Regions from separate parts of the Mesorhizobium sp. SP-1A genome, predicted to be linked through region 2. Evidence: predicted binding sites of a transcription regulator. Region 2 holds the regulator's gene; each other region holds the start of a gene.
The links. The regulator HrcA, encoded in region 2, represses chaperone genes, less so after heat shock. The targets are predictions, from matches to a motif close to GTTAGCACTCNCNNNNNGNGAGTGCTAAC.
Positions count from the first base shown of each region.

Region 1: a site for HrcA is predicted at 2,924-2,952, ahead of QU595_RS17385 (co-chaperone GroES). Genes of this name have one in related genera too.
Region 3: a site for HrcA is predicted at 1,204-1,232, ahead of QU595_RS28895 (co-chaperone GroES). Genes of this name have one in related genera too.
Region 4: a site for HrcA is predicted at 2,620-2,648, ahead of groES (co-chaperone GroES). Genes of this name have one in related genera too.

Region 1 is NZ_JAVXZD010000003.1:513,253-518,399, forward strand. Features, by position in the region: gene QU595_RS17370 (hypothetical protein) at 73-240, opposite strand; gene QU595_RS17375 (hypothetical protein) at 320-712, opposite strand; gene groL (chaperonin GroEL) at 866-2,503, opposite strand; gene QU595_RS17385 (co-chaperone GroES) at 2,554-2,871, opposite strand; partial or broken gene QU595_RS17390 (hypothetical protein) at 3,373-3,558, shown strand; gene QU595_RS17395 (hypothetical protein) at 3,630-3,767, shown strand; gene QU595_RS17400 (hypothetical protein) at 3,802-4,038, shown strand; gene QU595_RS17405 (hypothetical protein) at 4,041-4,367, shown strand; gene QU595_RS17410 (DUF1488 domain-containing protein) at 4,364-4,639, shown strand; gene QU595_RS17415 (transglutaminase family protein) at 4,650-5,147, shown strand, end outside.
Region 2 is NZ_JAVXZD010000001.1:663,325-668,471, forward strand. Features, by position in the region: gene hemW (radical SAM family heme chaperone HemW) at 1-120, opposite strand, end outside; gene rdgB (RdgB/HAM1 family non-canonical purine NTP pyrophosphatase) at 197-844, opposite strand; gene QU595_RS03180 (VOC family protein) at 844-1,272, opposite strand; gene rph (ribonuclease PH) at 1,308-2,024, opposite strand; gene hrcA (heat-inducible transcriptional repressor HrcA) at 2,162-3,247, shown strand; gene QU595_RS03195 (hypothetical protein) at 3,283-3,468, shown strand; gene QU595_RS03200 (sorbosone dehydrogenase family protein) at 3,547-4,890, shown strand; gene QU595_RS03205 (Hsp70 family protein) at 4,907-5,147, opposite strand, start outside.
Region 3 is NZ_JAVXZD010000012.1:97,392-102,538, reverse strand. Features, by position in the region: gene QU595_RS28910 (DUF982 domain-containing protein) at 126-419, shown strand; gene QU595_RS28905 (usg protein) at 403-681, opposite strand; gene QU595_RS28900 (hypothetical protein) at 706-1,047, opposite strand; gene QU595_RS28895 (co-chaperone GroES) at 1,388-1,702, shown strand; gene groL (chaperonin GroEL) at 1,759-3,387, shown strand; gene QU595_RS28885 (hypothetical protein) at 3,455-3,688, shown strand; gene QU595_RS28880 (hypothetical protein) at 3,825-4,040, shown strand; gene QU595_RS28875 (DUF982 domain-containing protein) at 4,145-4,429, opposite strand; gene QU595_RS28870 (DUF982 domain-containing protein) at 4,450-4,755, opposite strand; gene QU595_RS28865 (hypothetical protein) at 4,892-5,029, opposite strand; gene QU595_RS28860 (SMC-Scp complex subunit ScpB) at 5,113-5,147, opposite strand, start outside.
Region 4 is NZ_JAVXZD010000001.1:1,623,915-1,629,061, reverse strand. Features, by position in the region: gene QU595_RS08040 (DHA2 family efflux MFS transporter permease subunit) at 1-430, opposite strand, end outside; gene QU595_RS08035 (HlyD family secretion protein) at 680-1,894, opposite strand; gene QU595_RS08030 (MarR family transcriptional regulator) at 1,891-2,370, opposite strand; gene groES (co-chaperone GroES) at 2,705-3,001, shown strand; gene groL (chaperonin GroEL) at 3,063-4,706, shown strand; gene QU595_RS08015 (CsbD family protein) at 5,016-5,147, shown strand, end outside.

The DNA of each region.
Region 1 (5,147 bases), on a different contig from region 2:
TCTAGAGACTGCTGCGCGGAGCGATCCGCCAAGCAGGAGTCATGGTGTGGGGAAGCGGTCACGCTTGCGTTTTCATAGCAGACGGTTGTCCTCGGCCGTCTGGCGGGCACGCCGGCGTGTGCCGTCGGTGTCGGCTTTCCGGCGCCGTTCGGCAGCCGCCTTGCGGATGCTTTCGAAGCGGTTCTGTTCGTTCTCTTCCGTTGCCGGCTTCGGATCGGTTTTCCTGACAGAGTCGGTCATCGAATGGACTCCTTTTGGTGGATGACGAAAGAGATCGCCGGAAACCTGCCCGGCGATCAGGGGTATCTTGCCTCGAAGGCTATGCGGCCAGAGCCGTGGCGCAGCCTTGAACGCCCAGCCTGTCGGGGCTGGTCTGCCCGGGCATGGTCGCCCAGCCGCCGGCTTCGATGAACTGCCGTTTCGTGTAGCTGTCGCTCAGGGCCTTCAACTCGGCAAGTTTCGCCGCCTTGTCCGGTGCCGCGTTGAATCGTTCGACGCATATGGCGGAGGCCAGTTCTCCGCGCGCGTTGTCACCTGCTGTCGCGGCCATCGCCTGCGAGGTGCCGCCGGTCACCCAGCCGCCCCAGCTGAAGCCGACGACCATCGTGGCGACGACCGCCGCGATGCACGCCCAGGCGAGCATGGCCTTCGAAGGCTGATAGTCTTCCCAGCGCCGTGAGAGGGATCGTTTCGTCGTGCTTTGCATGGCCATGGTATCAATCCTTTCCGATTGAAGTTCCGATTGCCCTCCGCCGCCGGCGGAGGGTTGAGGCACTGCCTTCGCTTGTCGGTTCGGGCGCGATGGCCTGAAACGAAATGCGAAATTGGGAGACGCCGTCCCTGGCATCCGCGACTGTCGATGCGCCTAGTAGCCCATTCCGCTCATTCCGCCGTTTCCGGCTGCCGAGGCGGCGGACTCCTTCGCCGGGATATCGGCGATCATCGCTTCCGCTGTGATCAGCAGGGCGGCGATCGAGCCGGCATCCTGCAAGGCGGTGCGCACCACTTTGGCGGGATCGACGATGCCGGCCTTGATCATGTCGACATAGGTCTCGGTCTGTGCGTCGAAGCCCTGGTTGTGATCCTTGCTGTCCGCGAGCTTGCCGATGACGATGGAGCCCTCGACGCCGGCGTTTTCGGCGATCTGCCGGATCGGCGCTTCCAGCGCCCTGAGCACGATCGAGACACCGGCGCTGATGTCCGCATTGGTACCCGTCAGCGAGGCCAGCGCGGTCCTGGCGCGCAACAGCGCGACGCCGCCACCCGGAACGATGCCTTCCTCGACCGCCGCGCGCGTGGCGTTCAGCGCATCGTCGATGCGGTCCTTCTTCTCCTTGACTTCGGTCTCGGTCGCGCCGCCGACGCGGATCACCGCGACGCCGCCGGCCAGCTTGGCCAGCCGCTCCTGCAGCTTCTCCTTGTCGTAATCCGAGGTCGTTTCCTCGATCTGCGCCTTGATCTGGGCGATGCGCGAGGCAATGCCTGCCTTATCGCCGGCGCCGTCGATGATCGTGGTCGTATCCTTCTCGATCACGACACGTCTGGCGCGTCCGAGCATGTCGAGCGTGACGTTTTCCAGCTTGATGCCGAGATCCTCGGAGACCATCTGACCGGCACTCAGAACGGCGATGTCTTCCAGCATGGCCTTGCGGCGGTCGCCGAAGCCCGGCGCCTTGACTGCAGCGACCTTGAGCCCGCCGCGCAGCTTATTGACGACGAGCGTGGCGAGAGCCTCGCCCTCGACATCTTCCGAGATGATCAGCAGCGGCTTGCCGCTCTGCACGACGGCCTCCAGGATCGGCAGCATCGCTTGGAGATTGCCGAGCTTCTTCTCGTGGATGAGGATGTAGGGCTCCTCCAATTCCACGCGCATCTTTTCGGTATTGGTGACGAAATAGGGCGAAAGATAGCCGCGGTCGAACTGCATGCCCTCGACGACGTCGAGTTCGGTCTCGGCCGTCTTGGCTTCCTCGACCGTGATGACGCCCTCATTGCCGACCTTGTCCATGGCCTTGGCGATCATTTCACCGACCGACGCGTCGCCATTGGCTGCGATGGTTCCGACCTGGGCGATCTCACTGGACGATTTGACCTTCTTCGATTGCGCCTGGATTTCCTTGACGACGGCGATGACGCCGAGGTCGATACCACGCTTGAGATCCATCGGGTTCATGCCCGCGGCGACCAACTTTATGCCCTCGCGCAGGATGGAAGCGGCGAGCACTGTCGCGGTCGTGGTGCCGTCGCCGGCCAGATCGTTGGTCTTGGAGGCCACCTCGCGCACCATCTGCGCGCCCATATTCTCGAACTTGTCGGCGAGCTCGATCTCCTTGGCGACCGTGACGCCATCCTTGGTGATGCGCGGCGCGCCATAGGCCTTGTCGATGACGACGTTGCGGCCTTTCGGTCCCAGCGTCACCTTGACGGCATTGTTGAGCAGTTCGACACCTCGCAGCATTCGGTCGCGGGCATCGGTGGAGAATTTGATTTCCTTGGCAGACATGATGTTTGTCCAATCGATTCTTGAATGAGGCCGATCTTGAATGAGCGCGGTCAGGCGGCCTTGTCGGCGGCGGCTCCGGCCTTTTCGACGATGCCCATGATGTCAGCCTCCTTCATGATCAGGAGGTCCTCGCCGTCGATCCTGACCTCGGTGCCGGACCATTTGCCGAACAGGATGAAGTCGCCCGCCTTGACGTCGAGCGGGATCAGGGTGCCGTTTTCGTCCCGAGAACCAGGTCCCGCGGCGACCACCTCGCCTTCCTGCGGCTTTTCCTTTGCCGTGTCGGGAATGATGATCCCGCCTCTGGATTTCAAATCACCTTCCGCACGCCGGATGACGACGCGGTCGTGGAGTGGCCGGAATTTCATTGGGATCTTTCTGCGGCCGCGCGTAGGGCTGCCACGTCACCAACATAGGGCGTTTGGCACTCGATTGATAGGACTGCCAAAATTAATTCTTGCGTATTTCAAAATATCTCTCTGACTATCTGAAATAATTTTCAGAAATTATCACTTTTCAAGGGCTGTATTTTGATTTCAAGCGATTGTTTATTTTACGTAAATTGAGATTTTTAATTCGTGTCCATAAATAAAAATTATTCCGCGCCTTGTTCGCAGCTCAATTGAAGCGCATATACGTGGCTCGTTGATTTGGCCGATTTGGCTTTAGCGGTGTCAGAGACCCGCCATTCACCACCGAATTCTCGATAGCGGCTTTATTGCGCCAATCCGGCGCATGTGTCGTTCCGTTCGAACCTCGGAATGAACGCCGGCGCTGACCACGGATGTACTGGCAGCGTTGGCATCGTTCCGGTTCGGATGGGAACAATGCAGGAGGCGCCTTTGCGTGCTCCTGCGGAAATCGCAACCATGGCCAGCCGTACCACACAGACCGTCGTCCATTTTTCCGCGCCGTTCCGGCTGCCGGACCTCGATACACTGCACCCGGCCGGAGACTATCGCGTCGACCATGACGAGGAAGCAATCGAGGGTGCCTCCTGGCTTGCTTGGCGGCGTATCGGCGCTTTCATCCACTTGCCGAGCATCGGGACGCGCGGATAGCCTCGAACCGGCCCGCGCCTCGCAATTCAGCGAAGGCGCAACCCTCATCGAAAGGACGTTCGGCCATGGCCAAGGGACAGAAACGCAGCAATCGCGAAATCAGGAAGCCGAAGCAGGAAAAGGCGCCGCCCAAGCCTGAAAGCACGTTCGGTAAACAAATAAAGCTCGCCGCGAACAGCAACGCTTCGCGCGGCAAGGGCTGATAACCGCGATCGGCGAGACCGGTGGGCAGGAACGATGAAGATCATGATCGAGTTTTACAGGACCCGCGACGCGGACGATGCACATGCCGTCATCGGTCGTGAAACCGTGGAACTCGACGATCTCGACGGCGCCATCGCAGCCGCGCGGCTGTTGGCGCGGACCCTCGACATGCCACAGCGTCCCGACTCCATGACGATCACCGACCCGAACGGCAGAATGCACTACTGCGGCATCATCGGCTCGGAAGCGGTGGACGAAGGAAGGCAATGACCATGAATATGCAGCACCTCAAGGAGACTGAACGGAAGCGAATTGCAGCCGCGATCAGCGTCTGGGAAAACGAAGGCGGCGCGCCCGGTCAGGATTCCATGCACCATCAATATGGCCGCCGTATCGAAGCCGACCGTTCCTGGACGATCTATCATGTCTTTACCGGCATTCCGGCGCGCTTCGGCGGCGATGCCATGACCGGCCTGAGCCGTCTGGATGCAACCAGCGGCATGTTGTGTCTCAACCTTCGCAACGCCGAGCGCCGCAGGGAACGCATTGAACTCTCGCCCTTCAGAACAATCCCGAAACCGGCGGAGCGCAGGTCATGACGCTGGCCTTTCCCAACCCAAGCCGCAGCTTCGACGAAGCGCGCAACGCCGTGCGCTTCATGGGCCACGACGGCATGTTCCAGATCCGCTTCTTTATCGAGGCGGGTGCGCTGACGAAGTCGGATGCCGCTAGACGCGAGGCGGGGATGCTGGAAGCCAGGTGCCTGTCGGCTTTCGACGCCTTGCGCACAACCATCTACGATGTCGCGTGCAAGGCCTATTCGCACGGCCGCCGCGATTCCTACACGCTGACCGCCGCGGATTTCCGCTAGGCGGTTTTCCATGCTGATCCGCTATGGCTATGAGATCACGTTGGCATGCCAGCAGCCCACGGCCCTGGTCTGCCTGCTATCGGTCCATGAGGACCGCGCGGCCGACATCAGGGTGCCGGAAACGACATTCACTAATCCCGACATACCGGTATCGACCTATCGCGATCTGTTCGGCAACCGTTGTCGCCGCCTCGTCGCGCCGGCCGGAGACCTGACGATATGGGGCGACGCCACGATTGAGGACGACGGCAGGCTGGACAAGGTGGTACTAAATGCTCGTGAACTAGCGGTGCCTGACCTTCCAGACGACAGCCTCGTCTACCTCATGGGCAGTCGCTATTGCGAAACCGACCGACTCAGCCAGATCGCCTGGGATATTTTCGGCGCCGTTGCGCCGGGATGGAGCCGCGTGCAGTCGATCTGCGACTTCGTCCACAATCATATCCGCTTCGACTACATGCAGGCCCGCTCGACGCGAACGGCCTTCGAGACCTATCACGAGCGCGTC
Region 2 (5,147 bases):
CCGCTCCTGGTCCACCGGCTGGTGGCGGACATGGCTGTTGAAGTCGCAATAGGGGCACTTGGCCGCGCAGAACGGCCAGTGGATGTAGACGCCGAAGCCGGGAGAACGGTCGAGGATCATGCGTTGTGACCTCCAGACCGATCTTGGGACCGGAAGCGCTTTTCGGTAACCGCAGTACCCGTTTCTGTCTGCAAGATCACCTTGCCCCCAGCCGCGCCTCGGCGAACTTCTTGAAAGCGCGGGCGCGGTGCGAAAGCGCCTGCGCATCGCCGGGCTTCCAGCCGTGCTTTTCCTGCGCGCTCATCTCGCCGAAGGTCTTGTCGTAGCCGTCGGGCAGGAACACCGGATCGTAGCCGAAGCCGAGTTCGCCGCGCGGCGGCCACACCAGCGTGCCTTCCACCTCGCCGCGATAATATTCCGCCTCGCCATCGGGAAAGGCGAGGCAGATCACGGCGACGAAGCGCCCGGTGCGCTGCGCCGGCTCGCTGGCGCCGACCTCCTGCATCGCCACTTCGGTGCGCTGCATGGCCATGCCGAAATCACGCGTGCCGTCTTCCTTTTCGGCCCAGTTGGCGGTGTAGACGCCGGGCGCGCCGTCGAGCGCATCCACGCACAGGCCCGAATCGTCGGAAAGCGCCGGCAGGCCGGTGGCCATGGCCGCGGCATGGGCCTTGATGTAGGCGTTTTCCTCGAAGGTGGTGCCGGTCTCGTCGGGCTCGGGCAGGCCGTATTCCTTGGCCGATCCGGCCTCGAAGCCGAACGGCGCCATCAGGTCGGAGAACTCGCGCAGCTTGCCCGCGTTGTGGCTGGCCACGACGATCTTTTTCCCGTTCAGCGAATGCATCAGAAACCCCAGATTTTCGGCTCGGCGAACTCCAGCGAGTTGCCGGACGGATCGCGCAGATAGATGGAGCGGCCGCCCTTGGCCTGTCCGGGCTTTGGCGGCCACTCGAAATCGGCTTCGATGGCGACGCCTTTCGCTTCCAGATGCGCTTTCCAGCGGTCGATTTCCTCTGCCGTGGCCGAAAAGCACAGATGTCCTTCGCCGGCCGTGCCATGCGGCGGCACGGGCAGGCGGGCGCCAGGGGCGGGCGGGTGCTTCGTCGCCTCGGCGTTGAAAAGCAGCAGCACGCCGTGGCCGCAGCGGAAGAACACGTGCCGGCCTTCCGCCTTGGCGATGCGTTCCAGCCCCAGAACCTCGCTATAGAAGGCTTCCGCGGCGTCGAGATCGGTGACGTAGAGCGCGGACTCGAGAATGGCGGAGGGTTGCATCCGGGCAATATGAAAAGCCGCCTTCATCGGCCTGTTCACCCCACCGCCATCTTCTGCAGGTCCACCAGCCGCGAAATGCCTTTCTTGGCCAGCGTCATCAGCGTGGCGAACTGGTCCTCCGAGAAGGGCTCGCCCTCGGCCGTGCCCTGGATCTCGACGATGCCGCCCTTGCCGGTCATGACGAAATTGGCGTCGGTGCCGGCCGACGAATCCTCCAGATAGTCGAGGTCGATCACGGGCTGGCCGTCATGGATGCCGCAGGAGATCGCCGCGACATGGTCCTTCAGCACCCTGGAGACGCTCGCCATCTGGCGCGCCTCCATCCAGCGCAGGCAGTCGTAGAGCGCCACCCAGCCGCCCGTGATGGCGGCGGTGCGGGTGCCGCCGTCGGCCTGCAGCACGTCGCAATCCACCGTGATCTGCTGCTCGCCCAGCGCCTGCATGTCCACCACCGCGCGCAGCGAGCGGCCGATCAGGCGCTGGATTTCCAGCGTGCGGCCGCCCTGCTTGCCGGAGGAGGCCTCGCGCCGCATGCGCTCGCCCGTGGAGCGCGGCAGCATGCCGTATTCGGCGGTCACCCAGCCCTTGCCGGAATTGCGCATCCAGCCCGGCACCTTCTCCTCCAGGCTCGCGGTGCAAAGCACATGCGTGTCGCCGAACTTGACCAGGCATGAGCCTTCCGCATGCTTGGAAACGCCGCGCTCGAAGGAGATGGCGCGCATTTCGTCGTTCTGGCGTCTGGAGGGGCGCATTCGGTGTCTTTCCGTGATCTTTGCCGTGTTCGTGGCCGGCTTGTACCCCTCCGCACCGTGCCGCGCAAAGGAAAACGGCCGGCTTGCACCGCTTGTTGGGATGTCTATATCCTCAATCCCGGAGGTCCTTGCGCCAGATGACGAAGCCCGTTTCCGATCACATGACACAGGCATCCGCCTTGCAGGCGCTGGATACCCGCTCGCGCGACATTTTCAGGCGCATCGTCGATTCCTATCTGCGCGACGGCGAGCCGGTCGGCTCGCGCAGCCTGTCGCGCATCCTGCCTTCGTCCCTGTCGCCGGCCACGATCCGCAACGTCATGAGCGACCTGGAGCATCTGGGCCTCATCTATGCCCCGCATGTCTCGGCCGGACGCCTGCCCACGCAGGCCGGCCTGCGCTTCTTCGTCGACGCCTTTATGGAACTCGGCGACTTGTCCGACGAGGAGCGCCGCGCCATCGAGGCGCAGGTCAAGGCGTCGGGCGAGGGCGCCTCGCTGGAGCACATGCTGACGGAAGCCAGCCAGATGCTGTCGGGCATGTCGCGTGGCGCCGGGCTGGTGCTGGCGGCCAAGCACGAGGCGCCGCTCAAGCACATCGAGTTCATCCAGCTCGAGCCGACCAAGGCGCTCACCGTGCTGGTCTCGCAGACCGGCGATGTCGAGAACCGCATCATCGACCTGCCGCCCGGCGTCACGGTTTCCCAGCTCCACGAAGCCTCGAACTTCCTCAACGCCAATATTCGCGGGCGCACCATGGCCGAGGCGCGCACGGAGATCGTGCGGCTGAAGGAAGAGACCCGCGCCGCCTTGGACACGCTCTCGCAGGAACTGGTCGAGCGGGGACTGGCCGTCTGGGCCGGCACCGAAAGCGATCTGCCGGCGCGGCTTATCGTGCGCGGCCGCGCCAACCTTCTGGAGAACGTTACCGCCCAGGCCGATATCGAACTGCTCAAGCACCTGTTCGAGGACATGGAGACGCAGGACGGGCTGCTGCAACTGCTCGACCTTGCCGAACAGGGGCCCGGGGTGCGCATCTTCATCGGCTCGGAGAACAAGCTGTTCTCGCTGTCGGGGTCGTCGCTGGTCGTCGCCCCCTATCGCGACAAGGATGCGCGCGTGGTCGGCGCGCTGGGCGTCATAGGCCCGACGCGGCTGAACTACGCCCGCATCGTGCCGATGGTGGACTATACCGCGCAGCTTATCTCGCGCATGCTGCGCTGAGGGACTGGACGGGTAAACAGACCGGAGGGTTCGAAATGGCGCTCGAAGCGATCAAGGCGGAGATCAGCCTTCTGCTTCAGGAGATGGTGAACCAGCCCGAGGACGCGGACGAGGTGCGCGAGCAATTGCGCGAGCGGCTCGGCGAATTGCGCGCCATGGGATTGCCGCTGCCGGCCGACCTGGTCGAACTGGAAAAGCGCCTGAACGAAAACGCAGGATAATCGCTTCCGGCAGCCGTTTGGATGGAACGGCTTTGTCGTCCCTGCGTTCGACGTCGGACGCAAAGCGGGGAGGACGACATGAAAATCCTGCCATTGGTGGCCTGCGGCGTTGTCGTCTTTGCGGCCGGCTGCGCGGTGGCGTTCGCGCAGGAACAAAATGTCCTGAAAGGCAAGGCCGCCTTCGGCGACTGGCGCGCAGACCGCCCGGGCGCTGTTCGGCTGATCCGGCCGCAGGACCTGCCGGAGCCAACGCCCGGCCAATCCGCGTCCAACGGACCCGGGCGGGCGCAAATGCCGAAAAACGCCAGGCTCCACCTTCCGCCCGGCTTTTCGGCCGAACTGGTCGCCTCCGGCATCCGCAATCCGCGCGCGGTGCGGGTAGCTCCCAACGGCGACCTGTTCGTGGCGGATTCGCGCGCCGATCAGGTCCGCGTGTACCGGCTTGGGCAGAACGGCGCCAGGCCGGTTGAACAAGGCGTCTTCGCCACCGGCCTGCACCAACCCTACGGCATCGCCTTCCATCCTCCCGACGACCCGAAATGGGTCTATGTCGCCAACTCCGACAGCGTGGTGCGCTTTCCCTACAAGGACGGCGAATTGAAAGCTTCCGGCGGGCCGGAAACCGTCGTGGCGGACATTCCCGCCAGTCATCACTGGACGCGCGACATCGCCTTCTCGCCGGACGGGAAAACCCTGTACCTGTCGGTCGGTTCGGGCTCCAACATAGCGGAGGACATGGGCAAGGCGCCGAAGGGCGGCGTCGAGCGATGGGCGCGCGACAAGCCGCTGGGCTATGCCTGGGGCGCCGAGCAGGGCCGCGCCGAAGTGCGCGCCTACGATCCCGACGGCGGAAACGGCCGCGTCGTGGCCACCGGCCTGCGCAATTGCTCGGGCCTGACCGTGCAGCCGGCCACGGGCGCGCTCTGGTGCGTGGTCAACGAGCGCGACGAGCTGGGCAACGACGTGCCGTTCGAATATGCGACGGCTGTGCAGCAGGGCGCCTTCTATGGCTGGCCCTGGTACTATATCGGCTCGCATGAGGACCCGCGCCACGCCGGCGAACGGCCCGACCTGAAGGACAAGGCCACCGTCCCCGACGTGCTGATGCAGGCGCATTCGGCGCCGCTCGGCATCGCCTTCTATGAAGGCGGCCAGTTCCCGGCCGAGTACAAGGGCGATGCGTTCGTTGCCCTGCATGGCTCGTGGAACAGGGGCAAGCGCACCGGCTATAAGATTGTGCGGCTGCGCTTCAAGGACGGCAAGCCGACCGGCGAATACGAGGACTTCATGACCGGCTTCGTCCTCTCCGATTCAAGGGTGTGGGGACGCCCCGTCGGCGTAGCCGTGGCGAAGGACGGCTCCCTGATCGTAACCGAGGACGGCAACGGCACGATCTGGCGCGTCAGCTACAAAGGCCAATAGATCAGGGCCCAATAGATCAGGCGAACTTGCGCTGCGCGTCGAGCGCCAGGCCGAGCCCGACCGAGCCGAAGGCGTCGCCCTGCACCACCTCGGCTTGCGGCACCAGCGACAGGATGCTGCGCCGCGCCAGCGGTATGGCGGTCGAGCCGCCGGTCAGGAACACGGCGGTGATGTCGGCCGGCCTGACGCCGGCCTGCGCCAGCGTGTCGGCAACCGTCTTCGTCACCCGGCCGACCTCGGCGCGGATCGTGTCCTCA
Region 3 (5,147 bases), on a different contig from region 2:
GCGCTCCGGTGCCGGCGTGGACGGTCTTGACGTTCCGCGCAGGGTCCCCATCTCCACGACAGACGTGCGTCATTGACGCCCGTTCGATTGCTTGCTCGCAAAAGACGTCAAGAACGGAGGAAGTGATGAACGACGTTCGGTTCCCCGAACCTGTTACCCTCAAATTTCTGACCGCATCGCGCAATGTCGCCAGCAGCTTCGAGGCGCTGGAATGCCTAGACCAGCAATGGCCCGAGTGGGCGCGGGGGCGGAGCTGGCGTGCTGCCGGGCGCGCCTGCCGCGACGCGCATAAGGCATTTCTCAATGCGGCCAGGCGGGCCGGATTGATCCCGTCGGAAGCACGCGCTCCCCGCAAGTCACGTTCGGTCCGGGTAATCGACAGTTTGCGGCCCGAAGTCGGCTTCAGTGGATGGCTATGACACCGTCGACGGCGCGCCATTCCGACGGCTCGATGAGGCGATGGTGGGCGACGCGCACGGAGTGCAGTGCGCCCTCCAGTTCGCGCTCCCAATAGCCAAGAAAGCCCTTCAATTCCGGAAAATGCGGCGCCAGATCGTACTCCTGCCAGACGTACAGCTGCAGCAAGCTTGGATGGTCCGGAAGATGATAGTGGATTTCAGCCGTGGTCAGGCCATAGCCTTCCATCTGCAGGCGGAATTCCCTGCTGACCGTGGTAGCCATATACGTCTCCTCTGCCTTACGCCTTTATGCGTCCAGACGATCGACGGTGCGTCGCCGACCGTCTGAGGCCGGTGAGGGCCCAGCCGTTCTGTCGAGCCGACATAGCGCGTCCATGATCGTGTCGAAGGAAACGGGCTGCGCGGCCCCCGGTGGCCGGCGCAACGCCGGAACGGAGTCGACGGCGCAGGCGTCCGAGGCCCATGACGAGAGAATCGCCCGCTTTTCCTGGAGATCGAGCGTTTCGTCCTCTACGACTTCGTCGGGATGCCTGAAATGCCTTGCCGGCGACAACAGCCGATCGAGCGCGAGGTCCGATGTTTCGGGAGCGAGAGAAGGGATGATCGGCGAGAGCGTTTGTCGGTTCATCTGGGTCCTCCGTCTTTCCAAAAAACTCCTTTGTGCAGGGTCCTGTTTTGCCAGCCTCGCGGCCGGCGAAGGTATGGATAATTTTGTTCGACCGGGCGGAAAATTCAAGCGGGAAATAATCGGCTGAAGCCCCGATTAGCTGCATGTTTTCATGGCACTAGCACTCGATCAGTGCGAGTCTCAAAAAATTTTTCGAAGCCTCTTGAAACCGGAAAACAGCAAAACTAGCTCGATATGCGCACGCGACGCCGAAAGGGTCGCGCGTACCCCGCACCGGCCCGATATTGCCGGTCCGGTGTGGAGGAACCTCAAAAATCTGTTTGTCCTGAAGGAGAACGATATGGCGTTCCGTCCATTGCATGACCGTGTCCTGGTCCGCCGCATCGAGGCCGATGAAAAAACGGCCGGCGGCATCATCATTCCCGACACTGCCAAAGAAAAGCCGCAGGAGGGCGAGGTCATCGCCGTCGGCCCCGGCGCACGCGACGATAGCGGCAAGCTGGTCGAGCTCGACCTTAAGGTCGGCGACCGCATCCTGTTCGGCAAGTGGTCCGGCACCGAGATCAGGCTGGACGGCGAGGACCTTCTGATCATGAAGGAAAGCGACGTGATGGGCGTGATCGAGCAGACCGCCGAACTGAAGAAAGCGGCCTGACGGGCGCTGATCCAATCAACCGGTCAACGAAAGCTGCCTATTGAAGGAGTGATCCAATGGCTGCCAAGGAAGTGAAATTCCATTCCGACGCGCGCGAGCGCATGCTGCGCGGCGTCGACATTCTCGCCAACGCGGTGAAGGTGACGCTCGGCCCCAAGGGGCGTAACGTCGTCATCGACAAATCGTTTGGCGCGCCGCGCATCACCAAGGACGGCGTGACGGTGGCGAAGGAGATCGAACTGGAGGACAAGTTCGAGAACATGGGCGCGCAGATGGTGCGCGAGGTTGCCTCCAAGACCAACGACCTCGCCGGTGACGGCACCACGACCGCCACGGTTCTTGCCCAGGCCATCGTCAGGGAAGGCGCCAAGGCCGTCGCCTCCGGCATGAACCCGATGGACCTGAAGCGCGGCATCGACAAGGCGGTGGACGCCGTGGTCGCCGAATTGAAGGCCAATGCCCGCAAGATCACCAGGAACGACGAGATCGCCCAGGTCGGTACGATTTCCGCCAACGGTGACGCCGAGATCGGCCGCTTCCTGGCGGAAGCCATGCAGAAGGTCGGCAACGAGGGCATCATCACCGTCGAGGAAGCCAAGACCGCCGAGACCGAGCTCGAGGTGGTCGAGGGCATGCAGTTCGACCGCGGCTATCTCAGCCCCTATTTCATCACCAACCAGGACAAGATGCGGGTCGAACTGGACGAACCCTATGTGCTCATCCACGAAAAGAAGCTCGGCAATCTCCAGGCCATGCTTCCCGTGCTTGAAGCCGTGGTGCAATCGGGCAAGCCGTTGCTCATCATAGCGGAGGACGTCGAAGGCGAGGCGCTCGCCACGCTGGTCGTCAACAAGCTGCGCGGCGGCCTGAAGGTCGCGGCCGTCAAGGCGCCCGGCTTCGGCGACCGCCGCAAGGCCATGCTGGAGGACATCGCCATCCTCACCGGCGGCACGGCGATCAGCGAGGATCTGGGCATCAAGCTGGAAAGCGTGACCCTGCAGATGCTCGGCCGCGCCAAGAAGGTGGTGATCGAGAAGGAGAACACCACGATCGTCGACGGCGCCGGTCGCAAGGAAGAAATCCAGGGCCGCGTCACGCAGATCAAGGCACAGATCGAGGAGACCACCTCCGACTACGACCGCGAGAAGCTCCAGGAGCGGCTGGCCAAGCTCGCCGGCGGTGTCGCGGTGATCCGCGTCGGCGGCTCCACCGAAGTCGAAGTGAAGGAGAAAAAGGATCGCGTCGACGATGCGCTGCACGCCACCCGTGCGGCGGTCGAGGAGGGCATCCTGCCGGGCGGCGGCGTCGCCCTGCTGCGCGCCGTCAAGGCGCTTGACGCCCTGACCACGGACAACACCGACCAGAAATACGGCATCGACATCGTTCGCCGCGCCATCGAGGCGCCGGCTCGCCAGATTGCCGAAAATGCCGGCGCGGAAGGCTCGATCGTCGTCGGCAAGCTGCGCGAGAAGACCGACTTCGCCTGGGGCTGGAACGCACAGACCGGCGAATACGGCGACCTCTACACGCAAGGCGTCATCGATCCCGCCAAGGTCGTTCGAACCGCGCTGCAGGACGCCGCTTCCGTGGCCGGCTTGCTGGTGACCACCGAAGCCATGGTGGCCGAAAAGCCGAAGAAGGAAACCGCGCCCGCCATGCCCGCCGGCGCCGGCATGGACTTCTGAGGCACTGATCACATGGCCCGCTCCCGTCACCGGGGGCGGGCATTTCGCAGATAGTCCGGGGGATGCTATGAACAAGATGACCGAGATCGGATCCGTTCCGCCACCGACCCATTCGCCGAGCCAGTTCCTTGCCTATGAAACGGAATGTCGCCACGCCTTGAAGCCGTTGCTGACGGGCCTGCTGGATATGGCCGTGTCCGCTGGCTGGAACCGGCGCACGGCAGCGTCGACGCTGATGTTCTTGGCCGCGCAGCAGGTATCTGCGACGGCATCGGAGACATCCACGGTCGAGTGTAACTAAAGATCGGTTCTCGCCAATTGCGCTCCCGGATGAAATACCCAACGTCTTGTCACGGGGGCAAATATCCATTTGATTTTCAAGAGAGCGCTAACACGATATGGTCCGGGCGAGCGGGAGCCAATCGAGGGCCGGACCGATGCAGGAATACCTGGATCATAAACTCGAATGTCCCTATTGCGGGACGATCCGGCTTCGCATTCCCGTCGACGCTACAGACGCGACGGAAATCAAATGCGATGACTGTGGCAAATCTCTGGGCACCTGGGGCGAACTGCAGGACGATTTTGCAAAGCAAGGGGGCCATGACGGCGTTTTTCGGCTGTCGAGAGGCAGGATCAAACGGATCGAGTGAAGAATCGCCCCCGTGGTGGTCACCGAGGCAACGTCCTGAAAGCGCGTTCGCGTAAGAAACGGGAGCGGCGGCAGCATGGCCGCCGCTCTGAGGTCGATTGCTGATCAGGTGTGCAAGGGTTTCTCCGTGTTTCTGATGGACGGTATCATCCCGTATTCGACCAGAATGTCTTTCTTCTTGGCGAACTGCATGAGAATGCCGCGCGCTGTCTCTGCGTCGACTTCGCCGGCCAGTGCGGCTTTGCAGGCGCGAATCGCCGCCCTTTGCTCCGGACTGTTTCCACACCAATCCGTGACGAATTGGTAGGCATCGACGACCGAGTTCAGCTGCCGCGGAAAGCCGAGACCGACCCACACGCGGACAGGCTTTTCGAAGGGTTGAGAAAGCATCGTATCCTCCCTTCGTCGTGTCAGGCAGCTACGCCGCCAGTGTCACCGGCTTTCGCCCCGGCCATCCAGGGCATCGCCATGGCGACATCCTCTAGGATTTTCGCCGAACGGGCAAAGCCGACGAACGCGTCGCGCGCAATCTTTATCGGTACACTGCCGTCGAACGCGCGATGGCACGCCCGCATTGCCGTCTCGTATATTGCGCCACGACGATGCTTCGGCCACTCGTGGAGAAAGTCGTAGGCATCCTCGATACAGGCGATCTCTTGGATGAGACCCTCTACTGCTCTCACGAATACCGGGACTTCGAATGTTCTCTCGCTCATTGAAACCTCCAATGGTTGAACGATTTCATCTGGTTGCGGAATGGCCGCCCCGCAAACGGCAGCGGCCATGGGAAATATGTGAGCGCCGATTTTCGCCGTCAAGACTTGCCCATATCCGCGTCTGTCAGGGGCCGTTTCATTCCGACTGTCTTTCCCGCATCAAGGGAAATGAAAGGGAGCTGGCTGCAGTCGGGCCGTGTATGTATTCGACCTGGCAAATGACCGCCATTGCGCCGACGACGATCTGGTCGACCGTGACAAGGTCGCGGTCCATGATCACGATCACCGCCTGCCGAAAAACCAAGCAACATGGCTCTGACCCGAAACTGTAGGATACCGACGGCGCCACTCTTCAGGTCAATAGACCTTCACAGCGTCTACAGTTGCTTCTT
Region 4 (5,147 bases), 960 kb from region 2:
AGATCGCCATGGCCTGGCCGTGCCTCTCCCTGGGATTGATGTCGAGAAGGAAGGTCTGCGACAGCGGCACGATCGCGGCGCCGAACACGCCCTGCATCAGCCGGAACGCGACCATTGAGGTCAGGCTTCCGGCCAATCCGCAGGCCATGGAGAAGATGACGAAGCCGACCACGGAGGTGAGGAAAAGCTCCTTGCGGCCGAAGCGGTCCGACAGCCAGCCGGTGACGGGCGTCATGATGGCCGCGGCGACGATATAGGAGGTCAGCACCCAGTTGATGGTGTCCTGCGAGGCGCTGAGATCGCCCATCATCGACGGCAGCGCCACGTTCGCGATGGTGGTGTCGAGCACCTGCATGATCGTGCCGAGCATGATCGAGACCGTGATCAGGCCACGGTGCGGCACTTCGCGATGGGTTTCAGGCGTGCTCATGATCGTCAGCTTCCGCGGCCCGATGTCCGCAATGCAGAAGCGGCCATATGGCCGCACTCTCTACTGGTTTTCCGGGCGGCAGGGCGGACCATGAGGTCCGCCGGTCGGCTGGGGGTTTGACGACCGGCGTCCGCAAGATCGCCCTGTCGCCCGGAAACTCTTCAGGCGGCGCGCCTTCTTGGCCAGACGGGGGAGACCGGCCCGCAGGCCCTGTGGTCTCACCGCTATGGCCGGCGCGTCCCGCCCGCTTCAGTTCTTCTTCGGCTGCGCGGCTGCCTGACCCGTCTCGTTCGAATAGGCATGTCCGAACAGCGCGCCGAAACCGCGCGAAACCCCGGTATCCACGGTCACGTCGGCGCTCATGCCGGTGCGCAGGGCCAGGTTCTTGTCGGGGTCGTCCAGCTTCAGGTAGACGGGGATGCGCTGCGTGACCTTGACCCAGTTGCCGGTGGCGTTCTGCGCCGGCAGCAGCGAGAATTCCGCGCCGGTGCCCGCGCCGACCGCCTGGATCGTCGCCTTGAAGGTCTTGCCCGGATAGGTGTCGAGCTCGACGTCGGCCTCCTGGCCGGGCTTCATGTGGGTGAGCTGCGTTTCCTTGAAATTGGCCTCGATCCAGGTGTCGCCGGTTTCGACCAGCGCGAAAAGCGGCGTACCGACGGTGACGTACTGGCCCGGCTTGAACGATGACGCCTGATAGACGATGCCGTCGCCCGGAGCACGAACCGTGGTCTGGCTCAGATCGTATGCGGCCTTGTCGCGCTGAGCGAGCGCCGCAAGCACCGTCGGATGCTGGTCGGTCTGGATATCGGGATTGCCGCCGAGCGCGGCCTTGGCGCTGACGATGCCCTGCTCCGCCACGGCCAGCTGCTGCCTGGCCTTGTCGAGGTCCGTACGGGCCTGGTCCAGTGCCGACTTGGCATTTATGCCCTTCTGGGCGAGATCGGAAGCGCGATTGAACTGCGCCTGTGCATAGTCGACCTGGGCCTGGTCCGAACGCTCCTGCGCAATGGCCTGGCTGTAGGCGGCGCGAAGCTGCTCGACATTGAGGCGCGCGGTCGCGACGGCGGCATCGGCCTGTGCGAGGGCGATGCGGTAGGGCTCCGGATCGATCACGAAGAGCACGTCGCCCTTCTTGACGATCTGGTTGTCGTTGACATCCACCTGGACGATGCGGCCGGCCGTATCGGCCGCGATCGAGACCTTGGCCTGCCTCAGATTGGCGTTGTCCGTCTCTTCGTAGCGGCCGCCGGTGACCCAGAAATAGCCGCCGCCAACCACGAGCAGGAGCGGCAGCGCCAGCATCAGCGCGAAACGACCTTTCCGGCTCTTCTTCTTTTTGGGTTGCGGAGGAACGTCCTGGGGAGGCGCGGCAGCCGCCACCGGAGCGGGCGCAGGCTGCTGCGCGGGCGCCTCCATTTCGAGCTTTTCCGCCTTTTCCTCGTCTATCTTCGATACCGCATTCATGATGTTACGCCTTCAGGAACCTTTTGACGCTCGACCGGCTGCGTTTCGCAGTCAGAAAGATTGTCGATGACGGTGGACAGTCCCGCGACCAGCGCGAGGCGAGCTTCCATTGACATGCCGGCCAGCGCTTCCTCGTAGACCTCGCCCGCCAAGCTTTTGATGTGGGCGTAGGCCTCCCGCGCCTTCGCGGTCGGATAAATGGTGCGGACCCTGCGGTCCGTCGCGTCGGTGCGGCGCTCGATCCAGCCGCCCTCCTGCATGCGGTCGATCAGGCGCGAAACGCTGATCGGCTCGATTTCGAGGAGCTCGGCCAGCCGGGCCTGGGCCACCCCCTCCTCCTTCGCCACGCGAACCAGCAGGCGCCATTGCGCTGCGGAGAGGCCAAGCCCGCTGGCGCGCATCTCGAAGCGCTTGCGCATGAGCCGCGCCGCGTCGTGGATCAGAAATCCAAGCCTATCCAAACCATCGGAAACCATGAGCGACATATATAATAAGCGTGCTTATTATTCAATATGCCGACAAGAAAGGTGATCTGCCGAAAATGCATGGCAGCCATGCGGATACGGCAGACCTGCACCAAAAGCCGTTCTCGCAAATAAGCGTTTGGGAATATCGCCAGACGCTCCGGTCGCCCCGCCGGGGAAGCGTCAAAATGCGCGATAATGCGCGAACGCGTGCGCGCGCTTCTTGACACCAATGTGGGGTCGGACTATCTCACCGGCAACGTTGGCACTCACCCTCATAGAGTGCTAACGGGTCCGGTCACGCCGGACGGAGGAATTGTTTCTCATCATTGACCGAGGAAATCAAATGGCAAAGTCGAAGTTCCGCCCGCTTCATGACCGCGTGGTCGTTCGCCGGGTCGAATCCGAAGAGAAGACCGCCGGCGGGATCATCATCCCCGACACCGCCAAGGAGAAGCCGCAGGAAGGCGAGATCATCGCCGTCGGTTCCGGCGCCCGCGACGAGAGCGGCAAGCTGGTCCCGCTGGACGTCAAGGCCGGCGACCGCGTCCTCTTCGGCAAGTGGTCGGGCACGGAAGTCCGGCTCAATGGCGAAGACCTTCTGATCATGAAGGAATCCGACATCATGGGCGTCATCGGCTGATCGGCCGCCTGTTCCCATCATCTGATCCCTCGGGCCGCGCGCCCTTACCAGGAGCTTAAATATGGCTGCCAAAGAAGTAAAATTCTCCCGTGACGCACGCGAGCGCATGCTGCGCGGCGTCAACATCCTCGCCGACGCGGTGAAGGTGACGCTCGGCCCGAAGGGCCGCAACGTCGTCATCGACAAGTCGTTCGGCGCCCCGCGCATCACCAAGGACGGCGTCACCGTCGCCAAGGAGATCGAACTGGAAGACAAGTTCGAGAACATGGGCGCGCAGATGGTGCGTGAGGTCGCTTCCAAGACTAACGACATCGCCGGTGACGGCACCACCACCGCGACCGTGCTGGCCCAGGCCATCGTGCAGGAAGGCGCCAAGGCCGTCGCCGCCGGCATGAACCCGATGGACCTGAAGCGCGGCATCGACACCGCCGTGGCCGAAGTCGTCGCCGATCTCGGCAAGAAGGCCAAGAAGATCAAGACCTCCGAGGAAGTCGCGCAGGTCGGCACCATCTCGGCCAACGGCGACGAGTCGGTCGGCAAGATGATCGCCGAGGCGATGCAGAAGGTCGGCAACGAGGGCGTCATCACCGTCGAGGAAGCCAAGACCGCCGACACCGAGCTGGAAGTCGTCGAAGGCATGCAGTTCGATCGCGGCTACCTGTCGCCCTACTTCATCACCAACCCGGACAAGATGGTCGCCGAGCTTGAGGATGCCTACATCCTCCTCCACGAGAAGAAGCTCTCCAACCTCCAGGCGATGCTGCCCGTGCTCGAGGCCGTCGTGCAGACCTCCAAGCCGCTCCTCATCATCTCCGAGGACGTCGAGGGCGAGGCTCTGGCCACGCTGGTCGTCAACAAGCTGCGTGGCGGCCTGAAGATCGCCGCCGTCAAGGCTCCGGGCTTCGGCGACCGCCGCAAGGCCATGCTGGAGGACATCGCCATCCTCACCGGTGGCCAGGTCATCTCCGAAGATCTCGGCATCAAGCTCGAGAACGTGACGGTCAACATGCTCGGCAAGGCCAAGCGTGTCCGCATCGAGAAGGAGAACACCACGATCGTCGACGGCGCCGGCAAGAAGGCCGAGATCCAGGGCCGCGTTGCCCAGATCAAGCAGCAGATCGAGGAGACCACCTCCGACTACGACCGTGAGAAGCTGCAGGAGCGTCTCGCCAAGCTGGCCGGCGGCGTTGCCGTCATCCGCGTCGGTGGCGCGACCGAGATCGAGGTCAAGGAGAAGAAGGACCGCGTTGACGACGCCCTGAACGCGACCCGCGCGGCCGTCGAGGAAGGCATCGTTCCGGGCGGCGGCGTCGCCCTGCTGCGCGCCACCCAGGCGATCAAGGCCACCGGCGGCAATGCCGACCAGGCCGCCGGCATCAACATCGTGCGCCGCGCGCTGCAGGCTCCGGCCCGCCAGATCGCGACCAACGCCGGTGCCGAGGCTTCGATCGTTGCCGGCAAGATCCTCGAGAACAAGGCGCCGAACTACGGCTACAACGCCCAGACCGGCGAGTATGGCGACCTGATCCAGCTCGGCATCGTCGACCCGGTCAAGGTCGTTCGCGCCGCCCTGCAGGACGCCGCTTCGGTTGCCGGCCTGCTGGTCACCACCGAGGCCATGATCGCCGAGGCTCCGAAGAAGGACGCCCCGATGCCGGCAATGCCCGGCGGCGGCATGGGCGGCATGGGCGGCATGGACTTCTAAGTCCGGCCCAGCACCGAAATCGAGAAGGGCGGCAGCGATGCCGCCCTTTTTTCTGGCTCGTCACCGCAAGTATGACGCCATCCGGCGCAACCACCGCCTGAAGGTCACGTTTAAGGTCGGTCAGGCGATCTCCGGAGCAATCCAAGGAACGCTGCAATGCAAGGCGCCTCCCGAGCGATAAAGGCTCGGGAGGCGTTTTTTCTTCCTGAAAATAGACCGTTGGACCTGAAAATTGAACCTGTCCGACATCGGGAACCGTTTCGTCCCCGCCTCGTTTTCCTCTGCCAAGACAAACCCAGGAGATGCGCAATGGTGAACAAGGACCAGGTTTCCGGCGTTGCCAAACAGGTCAAGGGCTCCGTGAAGGAGGCTGTCGGAAAGGCCACCGGAAACAGAAGCACCGAAGCCAGGGGCAAGGTCGAGAAGGCCGCCGGGAAGGTG